Linked DNA regions of Pseudobacter ginsenosidimutans. The protein of the gene in region 2 interacts with the protein of the main gene of each other region in a pairwise test. Links are inferred from orthologs where the notes say so. Each region holds a gene or a part of one and is shown on either strand. Other genes may lie near its edges.

What was found.
Region 1: the proteins of sucD (region 2) and sucC interact in binary tests that used the Escherichia coli proteins (3 or more experiments, as listed by UniProt). The link is inferred for Pseudobacter ginsenosidimutans from one-to-one orthologs.

What each region holds. Positions count from the first base shown.
Region 1 is NZ_CP042431.1:4,557,641-4,573,469, forward strand. What follows is about bases 6,067-8,871. They hold sucC (ADP-forming succinate--CoA ligase subunit beta), read right to left. Parts: upstream 8,173-8,871; coding sequence 6,961-8,172; downstream 6,067-6,960. Other genes in these bases: FSB84_RS17990 (hypothetical protein), read right to left, coding at 6,081-6,470; FSB84_RS17995 (hypothetical protein), read right to left, coding at 6,487-6,876; FSB84_RS18005 (purine-nucleoside phosphorylase), read left to right, coding at 8,249-8,871. In the rest of the region: FSB84_RS17970 (ABC transporter ATP-binding protein), read left to right, coding at 1-832; FSB84_RS17975 (Gldg family protein), read left to right, coding at 842-3,187; FSB84_RS17980 (MutS-related protein), read left to right, coding at 3,195-4,493; FSB84_RS17985 (MutS-related protein), read left to right, coding at 4,604-5,920; more of FSB84_RS18005, read left to right, coding at 8,872-9,070; FSB84_RS18010 (putative porin), read left to right, coding at 9,192-11,207; FSB84_RS18015 (HYC_CC_PP family protein), read left to right, coding at 11,281-11,667; FSB84_RS30805 (heavy-metal-associated domain-containing protein), read left to right, coding at 11,740-12,213; FSB84_RS18025 (heavy-metal-associated domain-containing protein), read left to right, coding at 12,246-12,791; FSB84_RS18030 (hypothetical protein), read left to right, coding at 12,801-13,631; FSB84_RS18035 (heavy metal translocating P-type ATPase), read left to right, coding at 13,716-15,829. UniProt on the Escherichia coli protein: Succinyl-CoA synthetase functions in the citric acid cycle (TCA), coupling the hydrolysis of succinyl-CoA to the synthesis of either ATP or GTP and thus represents the only step of substrate-level phosphorylation in the TCA.
Region 2 is NZ_CP042431.1:337,361-353,383, reverse strand. The notes cover bases 7,481-10,479. They hold sucD (succinate--CoA ligase subunit alpha), read right to left. Parts: upstream 9,419-10,479; coding sequence 8,543-9,418; downstream 7,481-8,542. Other genes in these bases: FSB84_RS01365 (MlaE family ABC transporter permease), read right to left, coding at 10,304-10,479; FSB84_RS01370 (ABC transporter ATP-binding protein), read right to left, coding at 9,483-10,292; FSB84_RS01380 (T9SS type A sorting domain-containing protein), read right to left, coding at 7,481-8,285. In the rest of the region: FSB84_RS01390 (alpha-2-macroglobulin family protein), read right to left, coding at 1-5,351; FSB84_RS01385 (T9SS type A sorting domain-containing protein), read right to left, coding at 5,565-6,761; more of FSB84_RS01380, read right to left, coding at 7,083-7,480; more of FSB84_RS01365, read right to left, coding at 10,480-11,044; FSB84_RS01360 (NADP-dependent malic enzyme), read right to left, coding at 11,109-13,439; FSB84_RS01355 (ABC transporter ATP-binding protein), read left to right, coding at 13,702-14,535; FSB84_RS01350 (hypothetical protein), read left to right, coding at 14,567-15,418; FSB84_RS01345 (GntR family transcriptional regulator), read left to right, coding at 15,437-15,808; FSB84_RS01340 (hypothetical protein), read left to right, coding at 15,805-16,023. UniProt on the Escherichia coli protein: Succinyl-CoA synthetase functions in the citric acid cycle (TCA), coupling the hydrolysis of succinyl-CoA to the synthesis of either ATP or GTP and thus represents the only step of substrate-level phosphorylation in the TCA.

The DNA.
Region 1 (15,829 bases), 4.2 Mb from region 2 along the record:
GATCGGATTGCTTGGCTCCAATGGGGCCGGCAAGTCCACCACCATGAACATCGTTTGTGGTGTAGTGAACCAGACGGAAGGCACTGTAACCATCAACGGTTACGATACCAGGAAACAACCAGAGCTCTCCAAAATGGAGATCGGCTTCCTGCCGCAGACGCCGCCGGTGTATACAGACCTTACCGTGGATGAGTTCCTTACCTATGCAGCGGAGATCCGCCTCATTCCAAAGAACAAGATCAAAGCCGCCGTAGGGGAAGCGATGGAAAAATGCCAGATCTCGCATTTCAGTTCAAGGCTGATCAAGAATCTCTCCGGTGGTTATAAACAGCGTGTGGGCATTGCACAGGCGATCATCCACAAACCCAAACTGGTGATCATGGACGAACCTACCAACGGCCTCGATCCCAACCAGCTGATCGAAGCAAGAAAACTGATCCGGGAGATTGCGCAGGATAGAACAGTCCTGCTCTCTTCGCATATCATGAGCGAGATCCATATGCTTTGCCGGGAAGTGATCATGATCGAGAACGGCCGCATCATCTTCTCCGATTCCATGGATGCTTTCAACAACTATGTACAGCCTGCCAGCATCCTGCTGAAGATGGAGAATGCACCGGATCAGCAGGAGATCCTCCAGATCAAAGGCGCCACCAGGCTGGAATACATCTCAGAAAAGCAATACCGCCTCTTCTTTGACGGCGACCAGGAAATCACTGAAAGGCTCATCAAAGCCAGCGTGGCAAACGACTGGCGCCTCCGCGAGATCTCACTCGAAAAAGGACAGCTGGACGATGTGTTCAGGCAATTATCCTCCCAACCACACTCTTAATTTTTTCCGATGAAACTGATATTAAAAGTTGCGCGGACCGAGCTCCGCAATCTATTCTATTCCCCTGTCGCATGGTTTCTGACCATCGCGTTCATGGCGCAATGCGCACTTTTCTACACCATCATGGTGGAAAAGATGGCCCGCTTCCAGGAATTGTTCGTCAAGAATAATTCTGAATGGATCGGTTTCAATGATTCACTTACACAAACCATCTTCCTGGCCGATCAGGGCATTTTTGTGAATGTATTGCAGAACCTCTTTCTATTTGTTCCCTTGCTCACGATGGGACTGATCAGCAGGGAGATCAATAACGGCACCATCAAACTATTGTATTCTTCTCCATTGAAGATAAGGCATATCGTGTTGGGCAAATATCTCGCAACGATGGCTTACAATGTGTTACTGGTGGGCATTGTGGGTGTTTTTGTGATTCTGGGTATGACCAATATCGAGTATGTGGATTATGGAAGATTGCTCACCAGTCTGCTCGGATTCTTTATGCTGGTTTGTGCTTATACCGCTATCGGTATTTTCATGAGCAGTGTAACTACCTATCAGATCATTTCAGCGATCGCCACTTTCACTATTATCTTTTTCCTTTCTTACATTGGTGAGCTCTGGCAGAAGTATGATTATATCCGCGATATCACGCACTTCCTGTCCATGAAAGGAAGGGCCATCAAATTGTTGAGTGGTCTGATCAGAACAACGGATATCATTTATTTCGCAACCATCATCGTCATGTTCCTCGGCTTTACTCTGTTCCGACTGAAAGGGGCCAGGGAATTTGTTCCAACATACAAAAAGTCGATCCGCTATGTTTCGCTGATCGTTGTTTGTCTGGCAGTGGGCTATATCACATCAAGACCAGGACTGATCGGATATTGGGATACTACCAGGGATAATATCAATACCATCCATCCTAAAACCCAGGCCATCCTTGCCGGATTTGAAAAGAATGAACCGGTGGAGATCACACTGTATGCCAATATGCTTGGAAGGAATTGGATGCAGGGGGGAATGCCTGAAAGAAGAATGGATTATATGTGGAGGCTATGGGAGCCCTATCTCCGCTTCAAACCGGATCTGAAATTCAAGTTTGTTACTTACTATGATATTCCTGACAACGATTCAACTTTGTACAAGGCTTTTCCCGGGAAGACCAAAAAGCAGATTGCTGAAGAGATCGGTAAAGGGATCGGTGGAGATGTAAGTAAGTGTATGCCTCCTGAAGAAGTGCGTAAAATGATTGACCTCACACCGGAAGGCATGCAGCTGGTGTTGCAGGCGAAGTACAAAGGCAGGGCCACTTTTATTCGTACGTATGTGGACGGTGTTACATGGCCTAATGAAACGAATGTGAGTGCTGCCTTTCTCCGTTTGCAGCAGGATACCATGCCGAAAGTATTGTTCACCAGCGGAAACCTGGAACGCAGTATTTTCAAATCCGGCGAAAGAGAATATGCGGGTGGAGTAACCGATATCTCCAAGCGTGCGAGCCTGGTCAATATTGGATTTGACAATGATACCATCAATCTCGATCAGCAGGATATTCCAAAAGGTATTTCATCATTGGTGATTGCTGATCCTAAAACGGCCTTGAGCCCGGTGAAGCAGGACAAGATCCGTAAATACATTGCCGGGGGCGGGAATGTTTTCATTTTGACTGAACCCGGAAAAACTGACCTGGTAAATCCGCTGCTCGCAGAAACCGGTACTGAATTCATGCCGGGAACGATAGTGGAGATCAGTAAGAATGAAGCACCCAATATGGCGCTGCCCTTTGTGACGAAGGATATTGAAAAGATGGCGCCTGACGCAATACAGAAGCTCCGCCTGAAGATCAAGAATGAAAGAAAAACACCCAAAAGAAGACATGTGAAAATGCTTGGTACCACTGCCATCAGGCAATTACCTGGAAGTTCTTTCAGTAAGTATAGTTTCCTGCAGACGAATTCGCAAAACGATATCTGGATTAAGATGGGCCATTTGGTAGCGGATTCTACTGCTCCCGTCTTCTCTCCGCAGGAAGGCGATTTCAGGGATAGTTCATTTTCGCTGATGGGTGGCATTTACAGGAATATCAATGGGAAAGAGCAACGCATCATGTTATCCGGTGATGCTGACTTCTTCAGCAACAGGAGAAGCAATGGAGATGATATGTTGTTGTTCGGTTTCAGCTGGCTGGATAATAACCGCTTTCCCAATTTCGCTGTGCGCCCCAGTCCGATGGACCTGAACATCAAGATCAGTTCTGAAACAGCCAATATGCAGGTTTGGGTATTCCTGTACATCCTTCCGGCAATAGTGTTGCTGCTCGGTATCGTATTACTCGTTCGCCGCAAACGCAAATAATATGCAGATGATCTTACAAACAGACGATCAAACGATAGATGACCTGCGCCTGTTCAGCAAGCGCGATACACCCGGCATCTTCGATATCTATAATACAACGCATACACGTGGCGCAGAAGAGCTGCTCCGCGAAATGTTCCGATCTCCTCTCTCCAACAGGGAGGAGATCAACCGCCGCAGCGCCATCATCGGGCATTTCTGTAAAACAGGAATGAAGTTCCCCTTTGAATCAGCGCTTTTCGATATGGCGGAGAAATACCTTACAGACAGCGCTGATGCCGGAAAAGGCAGCACGCAAAGCATGCTCAGCGAAAAGGAGATCCTGAATGGTGTAACCTCACTGATCAGCCTCATCCAGCAGACGAAACAATTCCTGCATTCGGAAGATGTCCGAAACCTGCAAGCGTTTGCACCTGAGCGTGAGGCCATCGGAAAACTGCTGGATGATCCTGCGCTGGAACCTGTGCTCAGCGAAAAGTCGCAGGGAAAGATCTCCTACGCAGCGGTCACCGCCTTCGATGTATTGCTGCGCGTACGCGAGAGAAGCAAGATCGAAAAGCTGCTGTCGCAGATCTACCTGCTGGATGTATACATCTCTGTAGCGATGGTGGCTGCTAAAAGGAATTTTGTCTTTCCTGTTGCGCTGGATAATAAAAAAGGGGAATTGAAAATTGATGGTTTGTATCATCCCGAGCTGAAGAATCCCATACCCAACGATATAGTCATGGATCAGAGCAGGACACTTGTATTTCTTACCGGCGCCAATATGGCCGGTAAGAGTACATTCCTGCGATCACTGGCTACCGCCGTGTACATTGCCCATATGGGATTCCCTGTGGCTGCAAAACGGATGGAATTCTCGGTTATGGATGGCATTTATACTACCATCAATCTGCCGGATAACCTGGGGATCGGCGCCAGCCATTTCTATGCGGAAGTTTTACGCGTAAAGAAAGTGGCAACAGCCCTGAGCCAGGGGAAATCACTCTTCATCATTTTCGATGAGCTCTTCCGCGGCACCAATGTGAAAGATGCGCATGAAGCCTCTGTTGCCATTGCGCTGGCCTTTGCCGGCAGGATGAACAGCCGTTTCATCATTTCATCACATATTGTGGAGGCTGCCGGTAAGCTGGCAACCAAACCGAATATCGATTTCCTCTTCCTGCCTACGCGTATGAACGGGCATGTTCCCGAATATACCTACACGTTGGAGCATGGAGTTACCAACGACAGGCACGGGATGATCATCATCCGGAATGAGGGTATCCTTGAAACTTTGAAGAACGGCCGCAAGCGCGCTGTGTAAAGACATGGTGAGCAGTTGGTGCGTGCACCCATGCATGTAAAGTTGGTTGCACAGATGGTTACCCGTAGCACGCACCGCTGATTCACAGCACATTCTAAAATAAAACAACAATGAGTTTCAGAATAGACAGGCAGACACTGGATGAATTGAACCTGCTGGGCAAGTTCCGTCAGGGTTCTGTGTACCATTTGTTCAACCAGGTGAAAACGAGGGGAGGAGAGCAGTTGCTGGACATGATGTTCCGCGATCCGCTCACTGATGCTGCCAGTATCAACACCCGCAGCAGCATCTTCCGTTACTTCCAGGAGCAGCAGTTATCCTTTCCCTTCGATGTGCAGCAGGTGACGCTTATGCGTGAATACCTGGATGCAGGCTCCGGAGGCAGCGCCCCGATGGTGCTGGCTGGTATGGTAGTGAAGAAAGTATTGTCTGGCCTTACACGTGATGAGCGATACAAGAAAAATATCCAGGGGCTGCAGGCTACCATCGTTACCCTTAAAAAAACTGCCGGCATCATTGCGCTCCTGGAGCACAAGAGCGGCCCTTTTGCCGCCAGGATACTGGCAGTAAAAAAGATACTGGAACAGCCCAATATGGCCCGGCTAACGGAGATGGATATCTACCAGGCACTCCCTGTTCAAACACTAGCCTTTTACGAGCACCTGCTGAAAAGCAGGCTGACTGTAGAAATGGAAGCGGTATTGCAGTTCATCTATGAACTGGACGTATACATTGCCGTTAGTTCTGTTGCCGCCAGGAAAAAATTCTCCTATGCAGTAGCGCTGTCGCCGGAGAAGAACCTGCTGTCGGTTCAGGACCTGCGCCATCCCTGCATCGATAACGCCATTGGCAATGACCTGCTGATGCAGGAGAACAGCAATGTGATCTTCCTGACCGGGGCCAATATGGCGGGTAAATCCACCCTGATGAAATCCATCGGTATTGGTATGTATCTTGCCCATATGGGTTTCCCCGTGGCCGCGCAAAAAATGGAATTCTCTGTTCGTGAAGGATTGTATTCAAGTATCAATGTGGCCGATAATATCGGTCTTGGTTACAGTCACTTCTATGCAGAAGTGGTGCGTGTAAAGCAAGCTGCCGATGCGGCAGCCAGCGGCCATCGCCTTTTACTGATGTTTGATGAGCTGTTCAAAGGCACCAATGTAAAGGACGCCTATGATGGTACACTTTCGGTTACAGAAGCATTTGCTGAGTACCAGGATTGTCTGTTTATCGTATCTACGCATATCATCGAAGTGGGAGAGGCGCTGAAAGGTACGCCCAATATGCAGTTTCGCTTTCTGCCTACTATTATGGAGGGATCGAGGCCGCGCTATACGTATAAAGTGGAGCAGGGGATTACAGAAGACAGGCAGGGAATGCTTATTATTATGAATGAAGGTATCCTGGATTTGATCAATTCATAAAACATAGATATCACTTATCTTTTAAAAGAAATATCATCTAAGTGATATCTAAGGGATATGTAAGTAATATCTAAGCAATATCCTCTGATATCAAGGCACTTGTTAAGAACCCGCCCGCGTCAATGGAAGCGGGCGGGTTCTTAACAACACGCAGCATTTATTATTCGAAGATAACAGTCCAGTTATTCTGATGGAGATAATCCAGTGTGAGTATATAATGTTTCAGGACTTTGTTCTTTATCTCAATGGAATCGCAACTGATGTAACCTTCGCGGTGGAATTTTTCAGGTGATACAATATAAACTTCAACCGGAAGATTATCTTCCCAGCAATTATCTTCTTGTTTTTCATAATCCTCACGGGGTTTGAATTCATAAAAGCTAATCCCGCATTTGCCATCCCCTCCGGTTTTGTACAGTTCGCCAAGCAATAACGTGAAATCAGTTCTATTCTTGAATATGATCTTTTTGTGGCAGTTGGGCCCTTCTTTCTGGTAGCATTTCATGCTCAGAAGGGGGAGTAATATGCAGATTAGTATTGTCTTTTTCATAAGCAGGGTTGATGGGTTACTTGTAGCGCAATTTGAAATCGACGGCCCTCAGTTCATTTTCCGAGAGGTTGTAATGTTTGAGGAGGGGATATTTTTGAAGTACAGAATCGCAGTGTACCATATTGTGGTTGATGAACAATGCGGGATCGGCCACGAATATTTCCAGCACTTTTGTATTATCGTCTATTTCCTCTTTGCAGATAGGGGGATTTGTTCTGTATTCTTCCTGTGGCGCAATCTTCCAGCCATCCAGGTAGCATCGTCCGTTCTTCGTGTATTTGTAGGCGTAAATGACGGTGTCCGCAGATTCATTGATGAAGGTTACATCCGAGTAAACACAAGGTTGATAGTCCTTACAGGTACCGGCCATCAGTGGCAGCAGGAATAAGATCATGAGTTTCCTCATTGCAGGGTTTGATGACTGACCATAAAAAAACAGGCGCCGTTGCAGGCGCCTGTTTTTTTATACTGATTTTGATATTGATCATGATTAAGCTACGGCTTTGTTCACCAGTGCAGCTGCTTCACTCAGGAGGATGGCAGACTGAACTTTCAGGCCGCTTTCTTCGATGAGTTTCTTGGCTTCTTCTGCATTGGTTCCCTGAAGACGTACAATGATGGGCACTTCGATATTGCCGATGGATTTGTACGCGTCGATCACACCCTGTGCAACCCTGTCGCAACGCACGATACCACCAAAGATATTGATGAGGATCGCTTTTACTTTGGGGTCTTTCAGGATGATGCGGAAGCCGGCTTCTACTGTGGTAGCGTTGGCAGTACCGCCTACGTCCAGGAAGTTGGCAGGCTCGCCACCGCTGAGTTTGATCATGTCCATAGTGGCCATGGCCAGACCAGCGCCGTTCACCATGCAACCTACGTTACCGTCCAGCTTCACGAAGTTCAGGTTGTATTTACCTGCTTCCACTTCTGTGGGATCTTCTTCGCTGATATCGCGGAGTGCTTCCAGGTCTGGGTGACGCATCAGGGAGTTGTCGTCCAGGTTCATCTTACAGTCAACTGCGATGATCTTCTCGTCTGATGTTTTGAACAGCGGGTTGATCTCGAGCATGCTGCAATCCAGTCCAACATATGCATTGTAAAGATTGGTCACAAATTTCACGCAGTTCTTGAAGGCTTCGCCTTTCAGTCCCAGGTTGAATGCGATCTTACGCGCCTGGAAGGGGAGAAGGCCGCCACTGGCATGTACCCACTCTTTGAAGATCTTGTCTGGCGTGTTATGGGCCACTTCCTCAATGTCCATACCACCTTCAGTGCTGTACATGATCACATTCTGACCTCTTCCGCGGTCGAGCAGGATAGAGAGGTAGAATTCTTTTACGGGATTAGGTCCGGGATAATATACATCTTGCGCCACCAGTACCTTGTTCACCAGTTTGCCGGCGGGTCCGGTCTGGATGGTTACCAGTGTGCCGCCCAGGATATTGCTGGCGATCTGTTTGATCTCCTCAGCGCTCTTACCCACGGCTACACCGCGTTGTTCGCTGCCCTGGATCTTACCTTTTCCGCGGCCCCCGGCGTGGATCTGTGCTTTCACCACGGCGAAGTTATTGCCGAATTGTACTTTCAGATTTTTGTAGGCTTCTTCTGCTGCATCTGCCCTGTCTACCGGAATTCCTTCCTGAACAGGCACATTGTATTTTTTCAGTAATTCTTTCGCCTGGTACTCATGGAGATTCATGCGGGGAAATTTTTGGCGAAAATAGGAAAAACGAACAATAGTTGCGAGAGGAATAGTGAGCTATATTTGCGCATCTATGAGTAACATCATCCGGCAACTGGAAGAAACAACCGCATTTCTGCGTGGTGTGTACCCTCATGTTCCTGCCATCGGTATCATACTGGGCAGCGGTTTGGGCAATTTTGCCGCCCATATCCGGTCCGAACTGGAGATACCCTACGAAGCCATCCCGAATTTTCCTGTTTCAACTGTGGAAGGCCATCGCGGACGTCTCATTTTCGGAACCGTGGCCGGCAAAAAGGTAGTGGCCATGGCTGGCCGTTTCCATTTTTATGAAGGATATTCCGCAGAACAGGTGGTATTCCCGGTGAGGCTGATGAAATTCCTTGGGGTGGAAACCCTGCTCGTTTCCAATGCAGCCGGTGGTGTGAACCCGGGATTTGCAGTGGGCGACCTGATGGCGATCACTGACCATATTAGCTTCGCTGTGGTGAATCCGCTGCTGGGAAAGAACGAAAGCCAGCTGGGACCACGTTTTCCTGATATGAGCGAGCCATACAATAAGGAACTCATCAAATCCATGAAAGAAATAGCTGCCGGAAGCGGCATCAAACTGCAACAGGGTGTTTACTTCGGTGTGACCGGACCAACATTCGAGACCCGCGCAGAATACCTCATGATCAACCGCCTCGGCGGCGATGCAGTAGGCATGAGCACCGTGCAGGAAGTAATTACGGCTAACCATATGGGTATGAAAGTGGCTGCCGTGAGTGTGATCACAGACCTGGGTATTAGAGAAGAAGATAATGTGATTACCCACGAAGAAGTATTACAGGCAGCGGCCGAAGCAGAACCGAAACTGACAACACTCTTTACAAAGCTGATCGAAAAACTGTAGAGCAACCGGCAACAGCGCCATGAAGCGCAAACTTTCTGTTAATTGGCAAAGAATGAAGCGAAGGTTCAATAGCATCATAATATTAATCACTAATTTTCCGGCCGTTAATCCGGCAATTATTTTGACAAAGAGATATTTATTCATAGCAACAATTTTATTGTTGACAGGTATCATGAATAATGCCACTGCACAGGATCCTTTCCGCAGGCTGCAGGGCATGCGTGGCATTGGTGGCGGCGGTGGAACAGCTGATTCACTGGCGCACCGTACAGGTTTGGAAGATTCCATCACTATCCGTTACCGTTATCTCGACTCCAGCAGGCTGCGCAGCTTCGATTCTTCTCTGACTGATTTCGGCGGAAGGTTTCCCCAGCCCTGGAACTATATCAACCTCGGCAACCTCGGAACAGCTGCCAGGAACCTGATCTATTCACCCATCATGAAACCCGGTCTTGATCCAGGTTTCCATAATCTCGATCTCTACCTCTGGAATGTGGAGGAAACAAAATTCTATACCACCACCAGGCCCTTTTCCGAAGTTGCTTATGTACTTGGTAGCAGGGCAGAGCAATACATCAATCTTACACATACGCAGAACCTTCGCCCCAACTGGAATGCGGGCTTTCAATACAGACTGATCAATTCACCCGGTACATTTCAGAACCAGAGCACCAACCATAACAATTACAGGTTCCATAGCTGGTACCAAAGCAAGAACAAACGCTACCAGAATTTTGTGGTGGTAGTGGGGAATAAATTGCAGGCAGGAGAGAACGGTGGTATCAATACGAAGATGCTCGATACTGCCACCTACAATGAAAGATCCTCCATTCCCACTTTCCTCGGCGTAGACCAGCCGGGCAGCAGGAACTTCTTTACTTCGTCTATACAAACAGGTTCTTTTTATACCACCGGCGCTTACATGATGCGGCAGCAGTATGACCTGGGACAAAAAGATTCCATCGTAACAGACTCCAACGTCATACAGTTGTTCTATCCCAGGCTGCGACTGGAACATAGCATCAGCTACAATACATACAAGTACCGCTTCAGGGATGCGGATGGCGACAGTGCTTACTACAAGAGCAATTACGATATCAATTTCGGAGGCAGCAGGGGACCCTTCTTCGCACAGGATTTCTGGAAAGTGCTCAGCAATGATTTCTCGCTGTACCAGTTCCCCGATGCAAAGAACCCGCAACAATTCATCAAGGTAGGCGCAACTTATCAAAACCTCGAATTCAGTTCGCAATACAGGGATTTTCAAAAAGCAAGGATCAAGGACAATAATATCTTCCTGCACGGAGAATACCGTAATAAAACGCGCAATCAGAAATGGGATATCGAAGCCTTCGGGAATCTTTATGTGAATGGAATGAACTCCGGCGATTATACCGCTTACCTGAGCCTGCAACGTTTGCTCAGCAAGAAGATCGGTTATCTGCAGGTCGGATTCCAGAACACCAACCGGACGCCTTCCTTTGTATTCGATCCCTACAGCGGATTCTGGTTTGATCCGGCACAAACACTCAGCAAGGAAAACATCACAAACATATTCGCGGCTGTGGATGTTCCCAGTCTCAAAATGAAATTGAGCGGAAACTATTACCTGATCTCCAACCTGGCTTATTTCAGAAGCTTGCATGTGGCAGACCAGGAAAGTAATCCATTCAATATTTTGCAGGTAACGGCGCAGAAGCAATTCAGTCTGGGCAAACGATGGAACTGGAGAACCTGGGCCGTGTTCCAGCAGCGTGCAGGCGATGGTCCTGTTAACATGCCACTCTTCACTACCCGCAACCAGATCGGATACGATGGCAATCTTGGATTCAAGAATCTCGAAATGAGTGTTGGCCTCGAAGTCCGCTATTTCACTCCATATTATGCAGATCAATATTCTCCCATCAAAGGGCAGTATACTTTCCAGGATAGTGCAAAAGTGAAACTCGAAATGCCGGACATCGGCGCTTACCTGCATTTCCGGATCAAGACCTTCACCGCTTATGTGCGCGTGGAAAACCTCAATGCCCTCGATCCTTCCACCGGAAGTTTTACCAATAACAATGTTCCAACCCTCAATTATCCTTATCCCGGCATGCAATTCAGGGTGGGGATCTTCTGGGCATTTGTGAACTAAACAAGCTGTTAAAAATCAGTCATTTGAATTTGGGGCTTTCAGAATAGGAAAATACCTCCTATTTTTGTTTGGAATGAAAAAGGCATTTGTAGCCATATTAGCCATTCTGTATATCACCCTCACCTCCGGTGTGATCGTGAACGTGCATTACTGCATGGGGCATATCGCCAGTGTGGAATACGGCTATGATGATCACGATGTCTGTGGCAAATGCGGCATGACCGGTGAAAAAGAAGGTTGTTGTCATACCGAATACAACCTGGTGAAAGTGGACGATGAGCACCAGTCCATTCCCGCAGATCTCCCTTCATTCCAGATGCCGGTGAGCATCATTCCCGATGAGATCGTATGGATCGATCCCGCTCCGGCAAAACCTGTTACCACTGCATTTACTTACGAGGATCCCCCGGATCAGTATTCCAATTCGCATTATCTCCATCATTGTGTTTTCCTGATCTGATAGAAGGCTGTAATTCGGACATATCTATTCTTTGTTTGAAAACAACTTTTATCATTTTCTATTTTAATTTTTATGAAAGCACAATCTATCTTTCTGTCAGTTTTTATTTTGTTCGCAGCCTTCACCGTTAACGCGCAATCCGGTCTGAAAAAAGATACCATCAAAGTTTGGGGCAATTGCGGTATGTGTAAAAAAGTGATCGAGAAATCCGCTCTCACTGCCGGCGCCAAAACTGCCGACTGGAATACCGATACCAAAGTGCTCACTGTAGCATACAATGCAAAATCCACCAACGGTAAAAAGATCCAGCAATCCATTGCCGCTTCAGGATACGATACACAGGATCTCACTGCCAGCAATGAAGCATACGATAAACTTCATGGCTGCTGCAAATACGACCGCAAGGAAACTGCTAACGTAAAGGAAGAAGCGAAAAGCTGCTGCGAAGGAAGTGATAAGGCTTGTTGCAAGGACGGCGACAAAAAAGACGCCACCTGCACCAAAGAAGGCCATAAGACCGGTGAAGCTCCCAAAAAGCATCACTAGTCCATTCTTATCATTTTACTAAAACAGCATTTATGAAAAAGATATTTGTCCTGGCAGTGGCCACACTGCTCGGTTTTGCCGGTATGGCTCAGTTTAAGAGTGCATCCCTTCAGGCAGCAGGACTTACCTGCGCCATGTGTACCAAGGCCATCAACACTTCACTGGAACAACTTCCCTTTGTGAAAGATGTGGATGTAGACATCAAAACATCCAGCTTCATCATCAATTTCAAAGAAGGAAGCAATGCAGATTTCGACCAACTGAAAAATGCCGTGGAAGACGCAGGCTTCTCTGTAGCCAAACTCTCCGCCACCGGCAATTTCAACAATGTAAAAGTGGAAAACGATACGCATGTTCAGATCGGTGGCAAGAACTATCATTTCCTCAATATCAAACCCCAGACCCTGGATGGTGAAAAAACCATTGTGCTGGCAGACAAAGATTTCATGGGCTCCAAAGAATTCAAGAAGATCAGCGCTGCCACTAAAATGAGTTGTGTTCAAACCGGAAAAGCTGCTGCCTGCTGCACCAAAGACGGCATCAGCGCCAATAGCCGGATCTATCATGTAACCATCTAAGACTGACGAATGAAGCAATTTTTTATAGGGGCATTACTGCTCATGACGGGTTATGTACTTACCGCGCAGGAGCTATATGTTTTCTCAGAACCTGCCTCCAATGTGCCGGCAAAGTCGGTGAGCGTGAAGTATTCCGGGAAGTTCCTGAAGTCTTCGCATAATGATCGCATTGAGCAAAGGCATATGCCGGAAGTAATGCTGGGGCTGAGCAAGGAATGGATGCTGCGCGCTTCCACCACCATGTCTGATATGTATTCCAGCAATCTACGCTGGGAAAGTGCAAAACTGTACACCAAGTATCGCTTCCTCTCCAACGATGATGTGCACAGGCATTTCCGCATGGCGGCTTTTGCCGAAGCATCCTACAGCCGTAACGAGATGATGTACGATGAGCTCAGTCTTGAAGGGGACCAGAGCGGCATCCAGGGCGGTGTGATCCTCACACAGCTCTGGGACAAACTGGCCGTTTCAACCACCCTGGGTTACCTGCAGGTGATACAAAGCCAGCCGCCACTGCATCATGTGGGTATGGAAAAATTCCCGGAACAGGCATTCAATTATTCATTGTCTGCCGGCTACCTGTTATTGCCCCGGCATTATACGAGTTATAAGCAGACTAACGTGAACCTATACGCGGAATTGCTGGGACAGCAGACCCTTGACAATAAGAAATTCTACGTGGATTTCGCTCCGGCCATTCAGTTCATCTTCAACAGTACTGCCAAGCTGAATGCAGGATACCGCATCCAGCTGAACAGCGATATGAACCGGATGGCGCAGAACCGGTTGCAGCTAAGCTTTGAGTATGTGTTCCTTAATGCGCTGAAAAAGAAACGTTAGTACACAATTCTATAAACTGTTCCTGTAATTGTGTAACAGGCCTGGTAGCGGTGCGTGATAACTTTGTAACATCAATTTATTATCATGGAAACCGCTACCAAGTCCCTTATCAGCAAAACGATCCCTGTAACCGGCATGAGCTGTGCCGCCTGCGCTGTGAGCGTAGAATCGATGCTCGCCGCTACGGAAGGCATCCGGGAAGCAGGAGTGAATTTTGCCACACAATCAGTGCGTGTGTTGTTCGATCCTTCAAAAACGAATACCAGCGCCATGCAACAGGTGATCCGTAGTATCGGATACGACCTGATCATTGACGAAGAAAATGCCACGGAGAAACAGGCCGAACTCCAGGCATCGGCATATAAGCAGTTGCAAAGGAAAACCATCGCGGCTGCTTTACTTACCTTACCCGTGGCCGTTATAGGTATGTTCTTCATGGATATGCAATACGGCAACTATATCATGTGGGCATTGACCACACCGGTATTGTTCGTTTTCGGTAGTTCTTTTTATATCAATGCGTGGAAGCAGGCACGTATGGGCAAAGCGAATATGGATACCCTGGTGGCGCTGAGTACCGGTATCGCTTACCTGTTCAGTGTTTTCAATACGCTGAACCCGGGTTTCTGGCATAGCAGAGGTTTGCATCCGCACGTGTACTTCGAAGCTGCCGCTGTGGTGATCGTATTCATCATGGTGGGCAAACTGCTGGAACAAAGAGCCAAGAGCAATACCAGCGCCGCCATCAAGAAACTGATCGGATTGCAACCCAAAACTGTCTGGGTGATCAAAGACGGTGAACCAGTTGAACTGCTGGCAGCACAGGTGCAGCCCGGTGATATCATCCTGGTCCGTTCAGGAGAGAAGATCCCTGTGGACGGTGTAGTGGAAGAAGGAGAATCCTATGTAGATGAATCCATGATCTCCGGTGAGCCCGTTGCCGTACACAAGACCAAAGGCGTTCCCGTTTTTGCAGGCACCATCAATCAGAAGGGAAGCTTCCGTTTCCGCGCCGATAAGGTAGGCAGTGAAACCATGCTGGCCAATATCATCCGGATGGTGCAGGAAGCACAGGGCTCCAAAGCGCCTGTACAAAAACTGGTGGATAAGATCGCTGGTATCTTTGTGCCGGTGGTGATCGGGATCGCTATCCTGGCCTTCCTGGTCTGGGTGCTGGCTGGTGGTAACAATGCCGTTACCCATGGATTACTGGCGATGGTGACCGTACTGGTGATCGCTTGTCCCTGTGCGTTAGGACTGGCTACACCAACCGCCATTATGGTGGGAGTGGGCAAGGGAGCCGAACAGGGTATCCTGATCCGCGATGCGGAAAGCCTGGAGCTGGGCCATAAAGTGAATGCCATCGTGCTGGATAAGACCGGCACCATCACAGCCGGTAAACCTGTGGTGACCGATACCTTGTGGAAAGCATCGGCCAGGCATCTGCAGTCAGAACTGGAAGGCATTCTGCTGGCCGCAGAACAACAATCCGAACATCCGCTCGCAACGGCTGTTGTACAATATCTGAAGGAACGCAATGCCGTTCCCGTTAAACTGAGCTCTTTCGAAAGCATTACGGGTAAGGGGATCAGCGTAAAGGCTGGTAATATCGGCTACAAGGCAGGAAGCTATAAAATGGCATTGGAAGATAAGATGAATATCCCCGCCGATCTGCAGGAGGCTGCCGGCAAATGGGCCGCTGCCGCCAAAACAGTGATCTGTTTTGCGCAGGACAATGAAGTGCTGGCAGTGATCGCCATTGCAGATGAAGTGAAGCCCGGCTCGGCCAAAGCTGTAGAAGCTTTGAAGAAGATGGGAATCGATGTGTACATGTTCACCGGCGATAACCAGCAGACAGCTGCCGCCGTAGCCGCACAGGTGGGCATTCAGCACTTCAAAGCCGAAGCATTGCCTGCTGATAAAGCTGCATTCGTGAAATCATTGCAGGACCAGGGCAGGATCGTAGCGATGGTAGGAGATGGGATCAACGATTCACAGGCCCTGGCGCAGGCAGATATTAGCATCGCCATGGGAAAAGGATCAGATATAGCCATCGATACCGCCGGTATGAGCCTGATCTCTTCAGACCTGCAACAGATCCCAAAAGCGCTGGCGCTGAGCAGGAGCACGGTGAGGGCTATACGACAAAACCTGTTCTGGGCCTTTATATACAACCTGATCGGTATTCCGCTTGCCGC
Region 2 (16,023 bases):
CGCCAATTCTGTGTTTGCTTTTGTTTCAGCAACCAGGTTTTGGCGTCTTCCACTGCTTTTGTATCGTTGCTTACTTCCTTGAATGCCTCGATGAGCAGTGCCTGTTTTTCGATTGGCGCCTGGTGCCAGTAGTATCCGTAACCAGTATTGGTCTCTTTCCAGTACATGCCCATCTCTTCGTTCCTGATCGCATTTTCTTTCAGGGAAGCCATGATGGCTTTGGGCACAGTTTTATCGCCTGTGCGGTTCAGCGCAATGGCGATCATGCCCTGCATGTAACGGTTCTGCTTCAGCCAGAACTGCTGCGATTGCTTGCGATAATAATCGTAGGCAGTCTTGCTGGCAGCCAGAACCTTGATCTCGGGGAAGAAGCTGCGCATGTAGAGATACTGGATCTGCGTATAGCCGAGATTGTTATCAGTGAGCTTTGTTTTATGCTTCACCAGGTAATCGTAATCCTCTTTTATTTTTTTATCGAGATAGGGAACGATGGTTTCGATCAAACCGGTGATACCTTCCGCATCCTTCGGTAATGCATTGAGCTGCCTTAAACGGCCGATGCCGGTTGCGATGTACTGGCTGATATAGCGGTCGTCAGGACCGCCTTTGAACCACACAAATCCGCCATTGCTGCTCTGGAGGTCCAGCAGTTTATTGAGGGATGATTGCAGCTCGGTGCTCATGCGAACCATATCGAAGAGCAGACCGATCTGTTTCTTCTGTTTGGTTTCATCCTGCGCCTGCAATACCCAGGGCGTTTCCTGCAGGAGTACTGATTTCAGTTCTTCATTCTTCATCAGGTTACTCAGGAGGGCGCTGGTGTCCGCATTCTTCCAACGCTCGAAAGTGGCTTTCAATGTTGGGGTTGAATTGGCGATATTGGTGGCAAGTGCATTGGCATAATAGCGATTGAACAATTGTTCTGCGCATTCGTAAGGATACTCCATCAGGTAGGGCAGCGACTGCACTGCATACCAGGCAGGATTGGTGGTGAACTCAACAGTGAGGGATTGATGGCCCAGTGTTTCGCTGCCACCGCTCTGCAACAATTTGGTAAAGCTGAAATCCTTGCTGCCATTGCCACGCATCGGGAGTGGCAGGCTTTCGGTGACCAACATACGATTACTCACTACGGGCAGGATGGCTTGCTCTCCATCGGAAAGGCTCTGCTCTCCGCCTTTGGCTTCAGCTACTATACGGTAGGTAAGCGGACGGTTATATTGATAAGGGATCAGCATGGAAAAGCTCACGGGCGTGCTTTGTCCGGCTGCCACTGTGAAATACTGATTCGGCATTACATTGTTGAACCAGCCGTCCACGGATTGATTGGTAGATGGATCGACGAGCAGCAGCTGTACCTGTCCGGTGAGCTCTTTACCGCTCAGGTTCACGATCTTGGTGCTGAAATCGATGCGGTCTCCTTCGCGAAGGAAGCGGGGCGCATTGGGTTGAACCATCAGCTCCTTCTGAGTGATAATGTTCTTGGTGCTATAGCCGAAGGCCAGCTCTTTGGTATGCGCCATGATCATCCATTTCCAGGTGGTGAGGGCTTCAGGCATAGTGAATGAGAATTCAACATTGCCATCGGCATCTGTCTGAAGCTCTGGAAGGAAGAAGGCGGTTTCGTTGAGATTGGTGCGAACGGATGGTGAAGGAGCAGGAGCAGATTTGCTGCTTGTTGAATCAGCAAGAGCAAAAGCCTCATCTTTGCTGTTGCCTGCTTCTGCACTCGCCTCAAGTGCAACGGGGACGCCATCTGCAAGCGTTATTTCCTTCTTTGCTGCTGCCGGCGCGGCACTGCGCATGTACATCAGTCTTTCGTTTCCAACTCCCGCGAAATATCCATTTACATCAACTCCCGTTTCCAGCTCATCATACTCCTTGCGGAAACTTTGATAGTCTGTATTGATATTTTTCCTGTCTGCCTGAACAGATGCGAAATTGGCCCGGCCGTTCCAGTATTTGTTCATATAAAGCTGTGGATAGAGCGAAGGCTTATTCCAGCTATGGTCCACAAACTGGTCCAGGGACGCATCATACATGGCTGTTAGCATTTCTGCCGCTACTTTTTCATTCTTCGAGCCGCTCAGTTTCACTTTCCATTTTTCCTGGCTGCCGGGAAGCGTTTTATCGCGGAAGGTTTCGTATGTTATTTTCAGTTCCTTATTACTGTAAGGAACTGCGAACATGTCACTGGCGGTATAGAACCTGTTGTTCTTCACAAAAGCCATCGTTACGCCAATATTACCGAGGTCTTCTTCGGTAACGGGAATGGTGAAGGATTGTTTGTTTTGTGTGAGGGTGATGAAGTCCTTTACATACTTTTCATCTTTACGAACCAGGTCTCGAATGATGAAAGCCTTGCCCAGGTTGGTTTTGATGGTATACTGAATGGTCTGTCCCGGTTCATAGGGCTGTTTCTTCGAATCGATGGCGAAGTAGGCTTCCGGATGGAGATCAGTGGCGGCGGAAAGCAGCAGGTATTTGAGTGCTTTCACTTCTTCTCCGAACTTGTCTTTGGTGGTCACTTCGATCACATACCATCCTGCGGGCAGTTTCAGTTTGCCTGTAGCAAATTTACCATCGGTGCTGGTTGTGTCTGTAATGTTCAGTACACTGGCGCCGCGTTGCCATTTGGATGGCTGGTTCCCATCTTTATAAATATCATTGGGGAAGAGGCGATGGTACTCTTCTTCCGTCAATACAAATTCATCGGGTTGCTCCCAGTAACGGCTGCGGAACTGGCGCTGGGGCGCTTGCAAAGGATAAGCATTCAGTGTTACGGTTGCTTTTTCGAATGCGCCGTTGAGATTGGTACTGTTGACCCGGATAGTAGCAAGACTGTCAACAGGCAATTCATTTTCAGCATCCACACTAAGCACCAAAGCCTGGAAACCCACGCTCACGCTGGTATTGCCGCTTCGGGTCTCGCCATTGATATCAGTAACGTCTGCGCTTACCTGATAAATGAACCTGACCATCGATTTTTTATCTGCATTGCTTTCCGGTAATGCACTGAAGCTAACCTTGAATTTACCATTGGCATCTGTAGTGGTGGTGCCATTGGTGATCTCCACTTCATCCATTCTGCCGGGAGGCCAGATCTTGGGCAAATAATAATCATAGAAAGGATAGATATTCCGGCGAACTACGCGATAGCTCACACTGGCTCCGTCGATATTATTGCCGGCATAGGCTTTGGCAGTTCCTTCCACGGTAATGGTTTCATTCAGTCTGTAAGTGCCGGTTGGCTGATCAACGGTGACTTCAAATTTCGGGCGTTTGTATTCTTCTACATTGAAGTTGACATCGGATTTAGTGAAAGTGTCCACGATCCTGAAATTGCCATTGAGCAAACCTGTGGGCAATGTGAAGCGGGCTGAATAGGAGCCGTAAGCATTGGTGGTTACGGGGATGCTGCTCACCTTCTGTCCGTTTGCATCCATCAGGTCCAGCACAGTGGCGCGATTGGTGATGATGGATGATTTGTTGCCCAAATTATTCCTGTTCACCATGATCCCTTTCACGTATATGATCTGACCAGGACGATAGATAGCGCGGTCTGTGAAGAGGAAGGTGCTGTTGGTCTCTTTCTGAATATTGTCATTCGGATTGTAGGAGCCGTTGTATTGATAGTCCTGGATGGCAAGGCGATCCTCTCCTGCACTGATCTCGATCCGGTACTGGTTATCATCCCTTGTCTTTGAACGGGACACGGTGAAGGCGCCGTACTGATCGGTTACGAATTGCTCGCCCTTCCTGTCCTGGTACTTGCTGGCCTTGTAATCATAATACCTGTTCCAGATCTGAACGGCAGCGCGGGCGATGGGTTCGCCGGTTGTTCTGTTCAATACATGGTGATTGTGCTCACTTGATATGTAAGCGATATTGGAAACATAGAAATGCTGTGCTGCCATCGGCCTGGTGAGGGAGAATTCATCGGGACTTACCAGGAGGATGTATTTACCAACGGGAAGGCCGGCTATGGGAATTTCGGTTGTATGTTGCTGATAGTCTTTCGTGTCGGGCAGGCGTTGCACGAATGTTTTGAATGCAGGTTGTTTGATGAGTTTGTTCCAGTATTTATCATCCCAGCGGTTTTCATCGAGCTCGTCATCATTCACTTTGATGATGCGCGCCTGTAAATTGGAAATATTCCTGAAAGTGGCCAGGGCCCTGAAGTTTTGAGCGGGTACATTCACCTTCTCTGCCTGCAGTCCAAGGACCGGTTGTTTGATCTGTTGCAGGAGATTGTAACTATTGGCCCTTCCTTCAGATGGGGTTTTGTCTTCCAGCACCTGGTTAAGGATGGATACTGCTTTTACATATTCATAGCGATGGGCTGTATCCGCCTGCGCATTGTACCTTCCTGCCAGGCCGGAATAGTAACTGGCCAGCAGGTACCATGCCTGTGCTGCAAAGGGCTGGCGGCCATATTTTGCCGTGAGCTTTTCCAGCGCCTGTTTGTACAGTTCATCCTTATTGGACATGGTGCCGTAAGTGTTGGCAAATTCGATACGTTCGATATCGGCATCCACCAGTGCTTCTGGTTTTGCATCGTTGAGATGGAATTTCAGCAGGCGCTGAAAGAGCTGAAGCGCTTTGAACTGGTTGGACAGTTCATCCTTTGTCTGGAATTTTGCCGACACAAAACTGTTCACATCTGCCAGTGCTTCTGCCTGGTTGATCTCGAAGAGATAAGCCGGGCGGGTGATATTGCGGTCGTCTGATTTGAAATAGTCGAGTGCACGGTGAGCCAGCAGGTCGAAAAGGGTAGGACGAAGCTCGCGTACATTTCCTTTGCGGATGATGGCGTCATAGCCACTAAGTTTTGTCTGCTGCAATTGCGCTTCATTGGAGAGTGATGCCTGGAAAAGTTCGGTGATCTTTTTATGAAAATCATCCGCTGACCAGGTGTTCACATCATCTTTCACGAAGTTAACGGTAGCTGTGCGGTTGCGGAGGCGCCAGCGCTGGTTATTGTAATACTGCCAGTAGTTGGCTGCGGCAATGCTTTGCAGGATGGCCTTTGTATTGCCTGTAGTGCCGGCGATCTCTTTATCGAAGGCGGCAAAAGCAGCAGTAGCGGCCTGCTCCGATTCCTGTTTTTCCCTGTCGAGTGCTATGCGATAGGTAAGCGCTTTGATCTGCTGCGGTTCATTCTTCTCTTTTTTGGCCAATGCATAGATCTGGTTCACTTCTTTGAGTGCGGATTCAGTAAGCCCGCTCTTGTTGAGAAGGGAATCCACTTTTTTCCATAGTTTGTCGTAAGCATTCATTTTTTGTGCTGTAGTGGTTAGGACCAATAAAAAGGATAATGGAATAAGTAACAGGATTTTTTTCAGCAACATGCATTCAAATTTTAATCAAGGTATTAAATCTAATCAGAACTACCGGTCGTCAAATTTCGATGGTTCTGGTTCTTATTTCCGTGAAAGGGATGCGGTATGAAAAAGGATTGCATACCGTCAAAAAGTTAAAAAAAGCCTATGGCCCCATGTGAGATGCTGTTACAGTACAAACATGGGGCCATATGACTTGCCGACTGGTTAAGCTTCAGCGAATCATCGCTTCAGGAAAACCTCTACTATGTTATCATTCTCATAGTCCAGGCTCAGGAAATACTGGCCGGGACTGAGTTGTGCAGTGTTTAGCCTGTACTGGTTGAAGCCTTGTACAGTGGTTACGGTATTGGTTTGAAGGATCTTTCCTCCCAGGCTTCGGATAGACAACTGTGTTTTCACACTGTTGGTGCCCGTCCAGTCAACGATCAGCACATCACTGACAGGATTGGGGTACAGGTTGTTCAGTGTTATGCCACTGTTCCCCGCGCGTACGCTGATGGTCCGGGAGTAGACGGAATTGCCCTGTCTGTCGATGACCCTTAGCCGGTAGTAAGTTCTTCGGAGTACGGGCCCGGGATCATTATAACTGTACCGGGTAACCGATCCTGCCGCTCCCTGCGCCTGAACAGTACCTGCGTTGGCAAAATTGTAACCGTCGATGCTCCTGTTCACTTCAAAGTAAGCGGCGTCCAGCTCCATGGCGGTGGTCCAGTTGAGCTGTACGCTTGGCTCTGCATAAGTGGCTGTGAAGCCGGATAGCGGGTTCGAGTTCTGGTACAGTACCGGGGATGCACAACCGTTGTTCACAAATCCATTGCTTACGCTTTTGCCATCTACTGGTTCCGGGAACCGGTAGAAATCGCCGTCGTTGGAGCTTTGACCTTTTACCTGTTGCTTCCAAATGAAATTGGCGTAACAGGCAGCCACACCGTTTACCGCGAGTGTGACAGTTTTAATGGTGTCAGCGTTGCTTTGGCTCAAAAAAGTTGGCAGTGGGGGTTCGAGAAGGTTCCGGTACAGCAGGTATACGGCGCCGTATTGTTCACAAAGTGACGAAAAATCATACACTACATCCACCAGGTTAGACATAAAGATCACAAAAGGTGTATTGGGCGGAATGATAGCGCCATCATCTACCGTTGAGATGCAGCCACCGGTAGGCACTGCTCCGGTATTGGCGGCAAAATCATCATCATTGCTGGGCGTGATAGCGCCGTTGCCGGGAAGAATGATATTGAGATCGTTCACGTTCAACGGCACATTTCCGTTCACCAGAACGATAAATTCATTACGGCTTTCCTGGATGCCGGTGCCGCATCCGTTGGCCATGATGCCTACAATGCGCGGGCATTGCTGCGCTGGCAGGATCAGGGGGGCGTAACATGCTATGAAGAGAAGCAGGTAGACATGTTTCATACACAATAAATTTAGTTGCGGGACCAGGGAGGAGGGGGTAACTGTAATTTACGATTTTTCCTTTGCCGGAGGGGGAATTTGTCGGAGGGGTAAGGCTTTGCGGTTGAGAAAATAAACCGGCGCGGGAGAATGAAGGCTGGAGGTTGTGGTGAGGATTGGGCTGTATTGGAGAGCCAGGCTTTATCGCTTTTATTTTCAAGACCGCTCTGCCTTACCCCCGCTCCGACAGGGCACTCTGTGGGGCGGAAAAGAGAATGCCCCAGCGTAAAGTATGCGTGGGGCTTCTCAATTTATTTATGTTCAGTCCAACTTTGCTGTTCCTCATCGTTTCAGGAATGATTGCACCATATTATCTGTGCCGAAATCAAGTGTGAGGAAATATTGTCCTGCAGGCAGCTTACTGGTGTTTAGTTTCAATTGGTTGAAGCCTGCAAGGGTTGTTACTGTTTGGGTTTGGAGCAACTGTCCCTGAAGGTTTCGTACCGATACCTGTGTTTTCAGATTGCTGATCCCATTCCATTCGATCACCAGCTCTTCATTGGCCGGGTTGGGATAGAGACTGTTCAGGGTAATGCCGCTGGCATTGGCGCGGATACTAATGATCTTCGAGAATTCAGCACTGCCATCCAGGTCAACGATCTTCAAGCGGTAATAATTCCTGCTGGGAGACGGATTATTATCGTTATAACTGTACCGTGTAATCGAAGATGTATTGCCTGCGGCGGCAACAGTGCCGATAGTGGCGTAGTGAATGCCATCGGAACTTCTAAGTATTTCAAAATGGCTGACATTGAGTTCCGTGGCGGTTGACCAGGAGAGCTGCACATTATTGTTCCGGTAACTGGCGGTAAAGCCTTCGAGGGTAACCGGCAGCAGCTCAAAGGGAGGAGAGGCGCATCCGTTGTTGACAAAGCCAGGGCTCAGGCTCACGCCTGCAGTGGGCTCGGGGAAGCGAAAGAAATTGCCATCCACTGAAACGCCCGTTCCCACAGGAACATCGTAAGTATACGTAGCGCCGCAGGCAGGTGAGCCGTTTACATTGAATGTTACGCTGCGTTGCTCACCACCCACTACACTGGTCTCATTCAGAAAAGCGGGAGGGACCGGAGCCGGATTGGTTTTGTACAATAGATAAACCTGGCCAAATTCCGTGCACCAGGAACTGAAGTCGTAAGCCACCGCCACATTGCTCGACATGAAGATGATGAAAGGAGCATTGGCAGGGATCACATCACCATCATCCAGCACAGTCAGGCAGGTGCCGATGGGGGCAAGGCCTGTATTGGGAGCAAAGTCTGTTGTTCCTGCGCCAATAGCAGCTCCGGTTGGAAAGGTAAAACGGAGATCATCCACATTCAAATTTGTATTTCCATTCACGCAGAAAATAAATTCATTACGACTTTCAGTATTACCGGTGGCGCAGGCATCTACCATAATTCCCGCCAGTCGCGGGCATTGCGCATGTAAAGTGATACTGGCTCCCAGGAAGAGGGAGAGAAACAGTGGTGTGTAGCGATTTTTCATATATCAGGTTATTAGTGATAAGCAATGAAAATCCGGACACGAAGTGTACATCTGCGAATGTGTGATCAGCAGAAGGAATGATAGTAAATGGAGATATTCTACAGTGGAGCTTGGCGCGGAATCTGCGCCGGGAGTAACCGAATGTACGAAGATTTTTCAACAACGGCTGTATATGAGCGGCCCGGCGTGATATATGTACATGAAAAAAGGATGAACAGTGCGTTCATCCTTTTTTCAATATCGGGTTCAGCTTTCGCTTACTTCTTGATCACTTTTGCAATGGTAGCGCCGATGTCGGCGGGGCTTTTCACTACATTGATGCCGCATTCTGCAAGAATGGTCATCTTGGCTTCAGCAGTATCTTCTGCACCGCCAATGATGGCGCCTGCGTGGCCCATTCTGCGTCCGGGAGGAGCGGTTTGACCAGCAATGAAACCTACCACAGGTTTTTTGTTGGGCTGCTCTTTGTACCAGCGTGCTGCTTCAGCTTCCATGCCGCCACCGATCTCACCGATCATCACAACGGCCTCAGTTTCGGGATCGTTCATGAACAGTTCGAGCGCTTCTTTGGTAGTGGTCCCGATGATGGGGTCTCCACCGATACCTACTGCAGTTGATACACCCAGTCCGGCTTTCGCCACCTGGTCTGCAGCTTCATATGTGAGAGTTCCTGATTTGGATACGATACCGATCTTACCGGTTTTGAATACGAAGCCAGGCATGATACCTACTTTGCATTCGCCCGCTGTGATCACACCAGGACAGTTGGGACCGATCAGTCTTGTTTTGGTTCCCTGCAGGTACAGTTTGGCTTTCACCATGTCCTGAACAGGAATGCCTTCCGTGATACAGATCACGAGGCCGATACCTGCTTCTGCTGCTTCCATGATAGCATCTGCTGCAAATGCAGGCGGAACGAAAATAATAGAAACATTGGCGCCAGTTTCTTTTACGGCATCAGCTACGGTGTTGAACACAGGCCTGTCGAGATGGGTTGTACCACCTTTATTGGGGGTAACACCGCCCACAACATTGGTTCCGTATTCGATCATCTGCACAGCGTGGAAAGTTCCTTCCGTACCGGTAAAGCCCTGCACCAGTATTTTGGATTGTTTATTCACTAAAATGCTCATAGCGGGTATTTAAAAGTTGGGCAAAAGTAAGGGAAATGGGTCAAGATGGAAAGGAAGGGACGGGTTATTTGATCAGGTCGTCCATATTCCTGTTGTTATCGATCTTGCCGGTCTGTTCCAGCATCCGCATGTCCTTGGCATCTTTCAGGAACTCGGAAGCGAAAATGAACTCGTTCAGCAATTCATTTTTGCTGAATATGATCTCTTTGTTACTTCCTTCCCATTCCTTCACGCCTTTGTGCATGTAGATGATATGGTCCCCGATCTCCATCACGGAGTTCATATCATGGGTGTTGATGATGGTGGTGATATTGTATTCCTTGGTGATCTCATTGATGAGTTTGTCGATCACCAGTGATGTCTGCGGATCGAGGCCGGAGTTGGGCTCATCGCAGAAAAGGTATTTCGGGTTGAGCACAATGGCCCGGGCAATGCCCACCCTTTTTTTCATACCGCCTGAGAGTTCGGCGGGGAATTTCTTATTGACGTCTTTCAGGTTCACCCTGTCGAGAACTTCGTTCACCCGTTTCAGTTTCTGCTGGTAACTGTCTTTGGTGAACATATTGAGAGGGAACATGATATTTTGTTCTACCGTCTGGCTGTCGAACAGTGCAGAACCCTGGAAGAGCATGCCGATCTGTTTACGCACTTCCTTGCGCGCCTCATCGTCCATGTCTGTGAAATTCTGTCCGTCATAAAGGATCTCGCCACTGTCTGGCGAAAACAATCCTACCAGGCATTTCATGAAAACCGTCTTACCGCTGCCGCTGGCGCCGATGATGAGGTTACATTTGCCTGCCTGCATCACCACGCTCACATCATTGATGACCGTTTTATCACCGAATCCTTTCTTTAGATTTTTTACTTCGATCATGCCGGGGAAATTTATTGTAACAGCAGTGCTGCCAGTACATAATCAGCAAACAGGATGGCCACACAACTCACTACCACAGCCTTGGTGCTGGAGCGCCCGATCTCCAGGGCCCCGCCTTCCACGTAGTATCCGTAGTAAGCAGGAATACTGGAAATGATGAAAGCGAATGTATAGGCTTTGATCAGCGCGAAGAATACATTGTAAGGCTGGTAACTGCCAAGCAGACCTTTATCGTACTGGGCGGCAGAAAGTACCCCGGATGCAACACCGGCAATACGGCCGCCATAAATACCGAGGGCCATGGAGATCACTACCAGCAAAGGGATCATGATCAGGGCTCCCAGGATCTTCGGCATTACCAGGTATGATTTGGTATTGATGCCCATGATCTCCAGCGCATCTATCTGCTCGCTCACACGCATATTCCCTAGTTCACTGGCAATCTTACTGCCCACCACACCGGCCAGTACGATACAAACCAGGGTGGGGGAGAATTCCAGGATCACGGTATCGCGTACGATCTGTGCAATGGTGCTCTTGGGAATCACCGGGCTTACCAGCTGGTAAGCGGTCTGGAGTGCGGATACCGCACCCATGAAGAAAGAGATGATCACCACGATGCCCAATGAACCAATGCCAATTTCAACGCATTGGTGCATGAGCTCTTTCCAATACATCTTGCCATTTTCCGGTTTGGAAAACATGCCTTTGATCATCAGCAGGTAACGGCCAAATTCTGTAAATAACGTCATAGCTACAATTCTATACAGGTGTCAACAGCAATAACCGGCTAAAATTAGTGATTTATTGCCAAGCTTACTTTTTGTTCCGCTTCCACCAGGGAGATTTCCTCACTGCGTCTTCCGGGTTCTTGCCGCATTTCAGCTGTGCATCTATCACTGTCACCAACGCCATATTATAAATACTTCTCACGCTGCTGCCCAGTTGCAGAACATGCACTGGTTTCTTCAGTCCAAGCAGGATTGGCCCGATAGCATCGGCGCCACCTACTTCCTTCAGTAAATTATATGCCACGTTTCCGGCAGCCAGGTTGGGGAAGATGAGGGTATTCACTTCCTGTCCGATCAGCTCGCTGAACGGATAGTTCTCGCGAAGGATGTCCTGGTTGAATGCCACACTGGCTTGCATTTCACCATCCACCATCAGGGTGGGATCTTTTTGTTTGATGATCTCGCGGGCCTTGCTCATCAGTCTGGCTTCAGGGCTGTCGCTGCTGCCGAAGTTGGAATAGCTGAGCAATGCGATGCGCGGAGTGAGGTTGAAGTTGCGCACTTCCTTGGCCGCCATCAGCGTGATCTCTGCCAGCTCTTCTGCAGTGGGATTGAAGTTCACGGTGGTGTCCGCCATGAACAATGGTCCCTTCTTGGTGAGCAGCAGGTACATGCCTGCGATCTTCTTTACATTCTCTTCGGTGCCGATCACCTGCAGGGCAGGACGAATGGTATCAGGATAATTACGGGTAAGTCCCGAGATCATACCGTCGGCTTCGCCGGTTTCCACCATCATGCAACCGTAATAGTTACGGTCTTTCATCATTTTGGCAGACTCATATTTATTGATACCACGGCGCTGGCGCTTTTTGAAGAAGAGCTCGCCGTATTCTTTTCTTTTTTCTTCCTGGTCATCACTGCGTGGATCTATGATCGGTAGTTCGTCGATATCGATCTTGTTGCTCAGCGCAATGCTCTTGATCTTTTTCTCATCACCCAGCAGGATAGGGAAGGCGATACCTTCATCATAGGCGATCTGAGCCGCCTTGAGGATCTTAAGATTGTCAGCTTCAGCAAATACGATACGTCTTGGGTCCTTGCGGGCCTTGCTGCCGAGTACGCGCATCACCTGGTTGTCTAGCCCGAGGCGTTTGTTGAGTTCAATCGCATAATCATCCCAGTTAGGAATGGTGATCTGCGCCACCCCGCTCTCGATGGCGGCTTTCGCTACTGCCGGAGATACGGTGGCCAGGAGCCGGGGATCAAGAGGTTTTGGAATGATGTATTCAGGACCGAAAACGATGTTCTTTTCGTTGTAGGCGGTGTTCACGATATCAGGAACCGGCGTTCTTGCCAGTTCTGCCAAAGCGCGTACTGCGGCCAGTTTCATGGCTTCGTTGATCTGCGTGGCGCGTACGTCCAGCGCTCCGCGGAAGATGAAGGGGAAGCCGAGTACATTGTTCACCTGGTTGGGAAAATCACTGCGGCCGGTGGCCATGATGATGTCTTTGCGCGCAGCAGTAGCCACATCATAAGCGATCTCCGGATCAGGGTTGGCCATCGCAAATACGATAGGGTTCTTCGCCATGCTCTTCACCATCTCTTCATTTACCACATTACCTACGCTCAGGCCGATGAACACATCGGCATCTTTCATTGCATCTGTAAGTGTGATCCCTGCCTTATCAGTAGTGGCAAATTGTTTCTTGTCGCCATCCAGATCAGCACGGTCTTTATGCAGCACGCCTTTACGGTCGAACATGAGGAAGTTCTCAGGACGTGCGCCCAGGCTCACGTAGAGTTTGGCGCAGGCCATGGCTGCGGCTCCGGCGCCATTCACCACGAAAGAAGCTTTTTCTATTTTCTTTTTCTGTATTTCAAGCGCATTCAGCAGTGCAGCAGCGGAGATGATGGCTGTGCCATGCTGATCATCGTGCATCACGGGGATCTTCATCTCTTCGCGCAGTTTCTGCTCTATGTAAAAGCACTCGGGCGCTTTGATGTCTTCCAGGTTGATGCCTCCGAAAGTAGGTTCCAGTGCTTTTACGATCTGTACAAACTTCTCGGGGTCTTTCTCATTGATCTCGATATCGAATACATCGATGTCTGCAAATATTTTGAAGAGTACACCCTTTCCTTCCATCACGGGCTTGCCGGCTTCGGGACCGATATCGCCCAAACCAAGAACGGCTGTTCCATTGCTGATCACAGCAACGAGATTGCCTTTGGCGGTATACTGATAAACTTTTTCGGGATTGGCGGCGATCTCTTTGCAGGGCTCTGCTACGCCTGGTGAATATGCCAGCGAAAGGTCGCGCTGGGTTTTTGCTTCTTTGGTTGGTACAACTTCTATTTTGCCCGGTCTTCCTTTGGAATGGTATTCCAGGGCTTGCTCCCTGATGAGTTCTTTTTTCATAAAGTTCTTTTAATCAGGCAGTTAACGGAACGCTGGCGAGTTTAGTACATGACAATGCGGTTTAATAAGAGATTTCCTCAACCAGTGCACCCTGCCAAAAACAGGTTTGCAATGTACGTCATTCCGTTCATCCCGCTTTTTCTGCGTAAAAAATAAACCCGTGTTGAACCGCCAATAAAATCTTCGAAAAAAAAATTGCAGGAACCAAAAAACTATTTTATGTTTGGGTGTACTATTGAAGTAGTACACTAAAACACAAGCAATGATCAAGGTCCAAAATCTGCATTTCTCCTACCGGAAACGGAAAGTGTTTTCCGGACTCGACCTTCAATTGCAGTCCGGCCATATTTACGGATTGCTGGGTAAGAACGGAACAGGCAAAAGCACTTTGCTTCGCAATATTGCAGGGTTACTATTTCCTGACCAGGGCTCGATAGATGTACTTGGTTTCGATCCCGGCAAAAGGATCCCGGCGTTCTTACAGGAAGTATTCATGGTTCCCGAAGAATTCTATCTCAGTGATGTTCCGCTGAAGCATTTATTGAAATACCATGCTCCATTTTATCCCCGCTTCAGTGTGGAGCAGTTCAATAAATATGTGCAGGAGTTCGAAATACCAACAGACAGCAGCCTGCACAATATGAGTTATGGACAGAAGAAGAAAGTGCTGATCAGTTTCGGTCTTGCTTCCAATGCCTCTGTTCTGTTGATGGACGAACCCACCAATGGTTTGGACATCATGAGCAAGAGCCAGTTCCGCAGAGTGATGGCCGGCGCGCTGGATGAGAACAAATGCATGGTGATCAGCACACACCAGGTGAAAGACCTGGAAAGCCTGATAGACCGCATCACCATCATCGACGAAGGCCGTATCCTGTTTGATCAGACCATTGAGGACATCAGCCGTAAGCTCCAGTTCTCCGTGAGCTTCGATCCTGAAGAAGTGAAACGCGCTATCTATGCTGAATCCGCTTTGCGCGGGCATTCCGTGATCCTGAAAAATGACGGGGAAGAAGAGAGCAGGCTGGATCTGGAATTATTGTATAAAGCGATTATCCTTAACCGTGAGCAGGTACAGCAGGCATTCGCCGCCTGATCAACATTGTTCAACCAAGAAAAAATTATTCATGAATCAGGTATTCGATTTTTCAAGATTCAGGTTGCTGGTGGGCAGGCACTGGGTGGAGAACCGGCAACGGTATATTCTAAGCCTGAGTGCTATTGGCGGCCTGGTGCTTTTATGGTTTATCTTTTTATTCCTGATGGAAAGAAGAGAATCCGCTGTTCCCACTCAGATTCAGACCGGCACTTATTACTTTGTATTGTTTGCCAGCGGCTGTTTATATGCCAGTACCATTTTCAGCTCACTGGGTTCCAAGGGCAGGGGTATTAATTATCTGAGTGTGCCGGCATCGCACCTGGAAAAGCTGCTGGTGGCCATTCTTTATTCGGTGGTATTGTTCTTCATCAGTTACACCCTGGTGTTTTATGTGGTAGACATCATCACTTTGCAGATCTTCAACCCCATTGCCAAAAGTAATTTCGTTGCTGCCTCAGGAGGCAGAGAGTACAATTGGGTGAAGCTGGCCAATGTATTCAGCTCGGAGGAGTTCATGGGAGAGCCTGTGCCGATCACTTTCCTTTATTATGTTCTCCTGGCTTACTTTGCTGTACAATCCGTTTTCATGGCGGGTTCCATCTTCTTCAGCAAATTCAGTTTCATCAAAACTTTCATCCTTTTGCTGGTAGTTGGGTTGCTTTATTGGCTCAGCATTTTCCTTACAGCCACCAACCTGGTACCGAAAGGTGATTTTGCAGATGAGGGACTGTTGGCTTACAAAGTTGTTGATGCTTCCGGTGAAGCATTGATCACTTTGCCTGCCTGGCTGATCTACACCGGCAAATACCTGCTGCAATATGGGTTTCCGCCATTGTTATGGCTGGCATCTTTTCACAGGCTCAAAGAAAAAGAGATCTGAGGATTTAAAACATTCATCATGCAATTCCGAGAATCACAAGCTATATACCTCCAGATTGCGGACTACGTTTGCGAACGTATCCTGCTGAAGGAATGGAAACCCGGCGAGCGGGTGCCATCCGTGCGCGAACTGGCCGTGCAACTGGAAGTGAATCCCAATACTGTCATGCGCAGCTACGATTTCCTGCAGCAGCAGGAGATCATTCAGAACCAGCGGGGCATCGGCTATTTTGTTGCGCCGGAAGCATTGCAACAGGCGCTCCATTACCGGAAAGATGCTTTCCTGGAAAAAGAACTGCCGCAGGTATTCCGCAATATGTACCTCCTGGGTATGAATACGGAAGAACTGAAACCCCGTTTTGATCATTACAAGAAACAACACTTCGCATGAAAACGAGTAATAAAATAATCGCGCTGATCTTCGGCCTCCTCATTCTCATTCCTGCGCTGGTGGTGGCCACGATCATTATTAAATACAAGTCAGGGAATTTCACCAGGCTGGATGTAAAGTCTGGCATGATCACCCAAACTTTTCCTGGAATAAAGAATATTACCCTCAGGGATCTGCGAAACCTGTATGTCATTCCATCGGATTCACTCTATGCA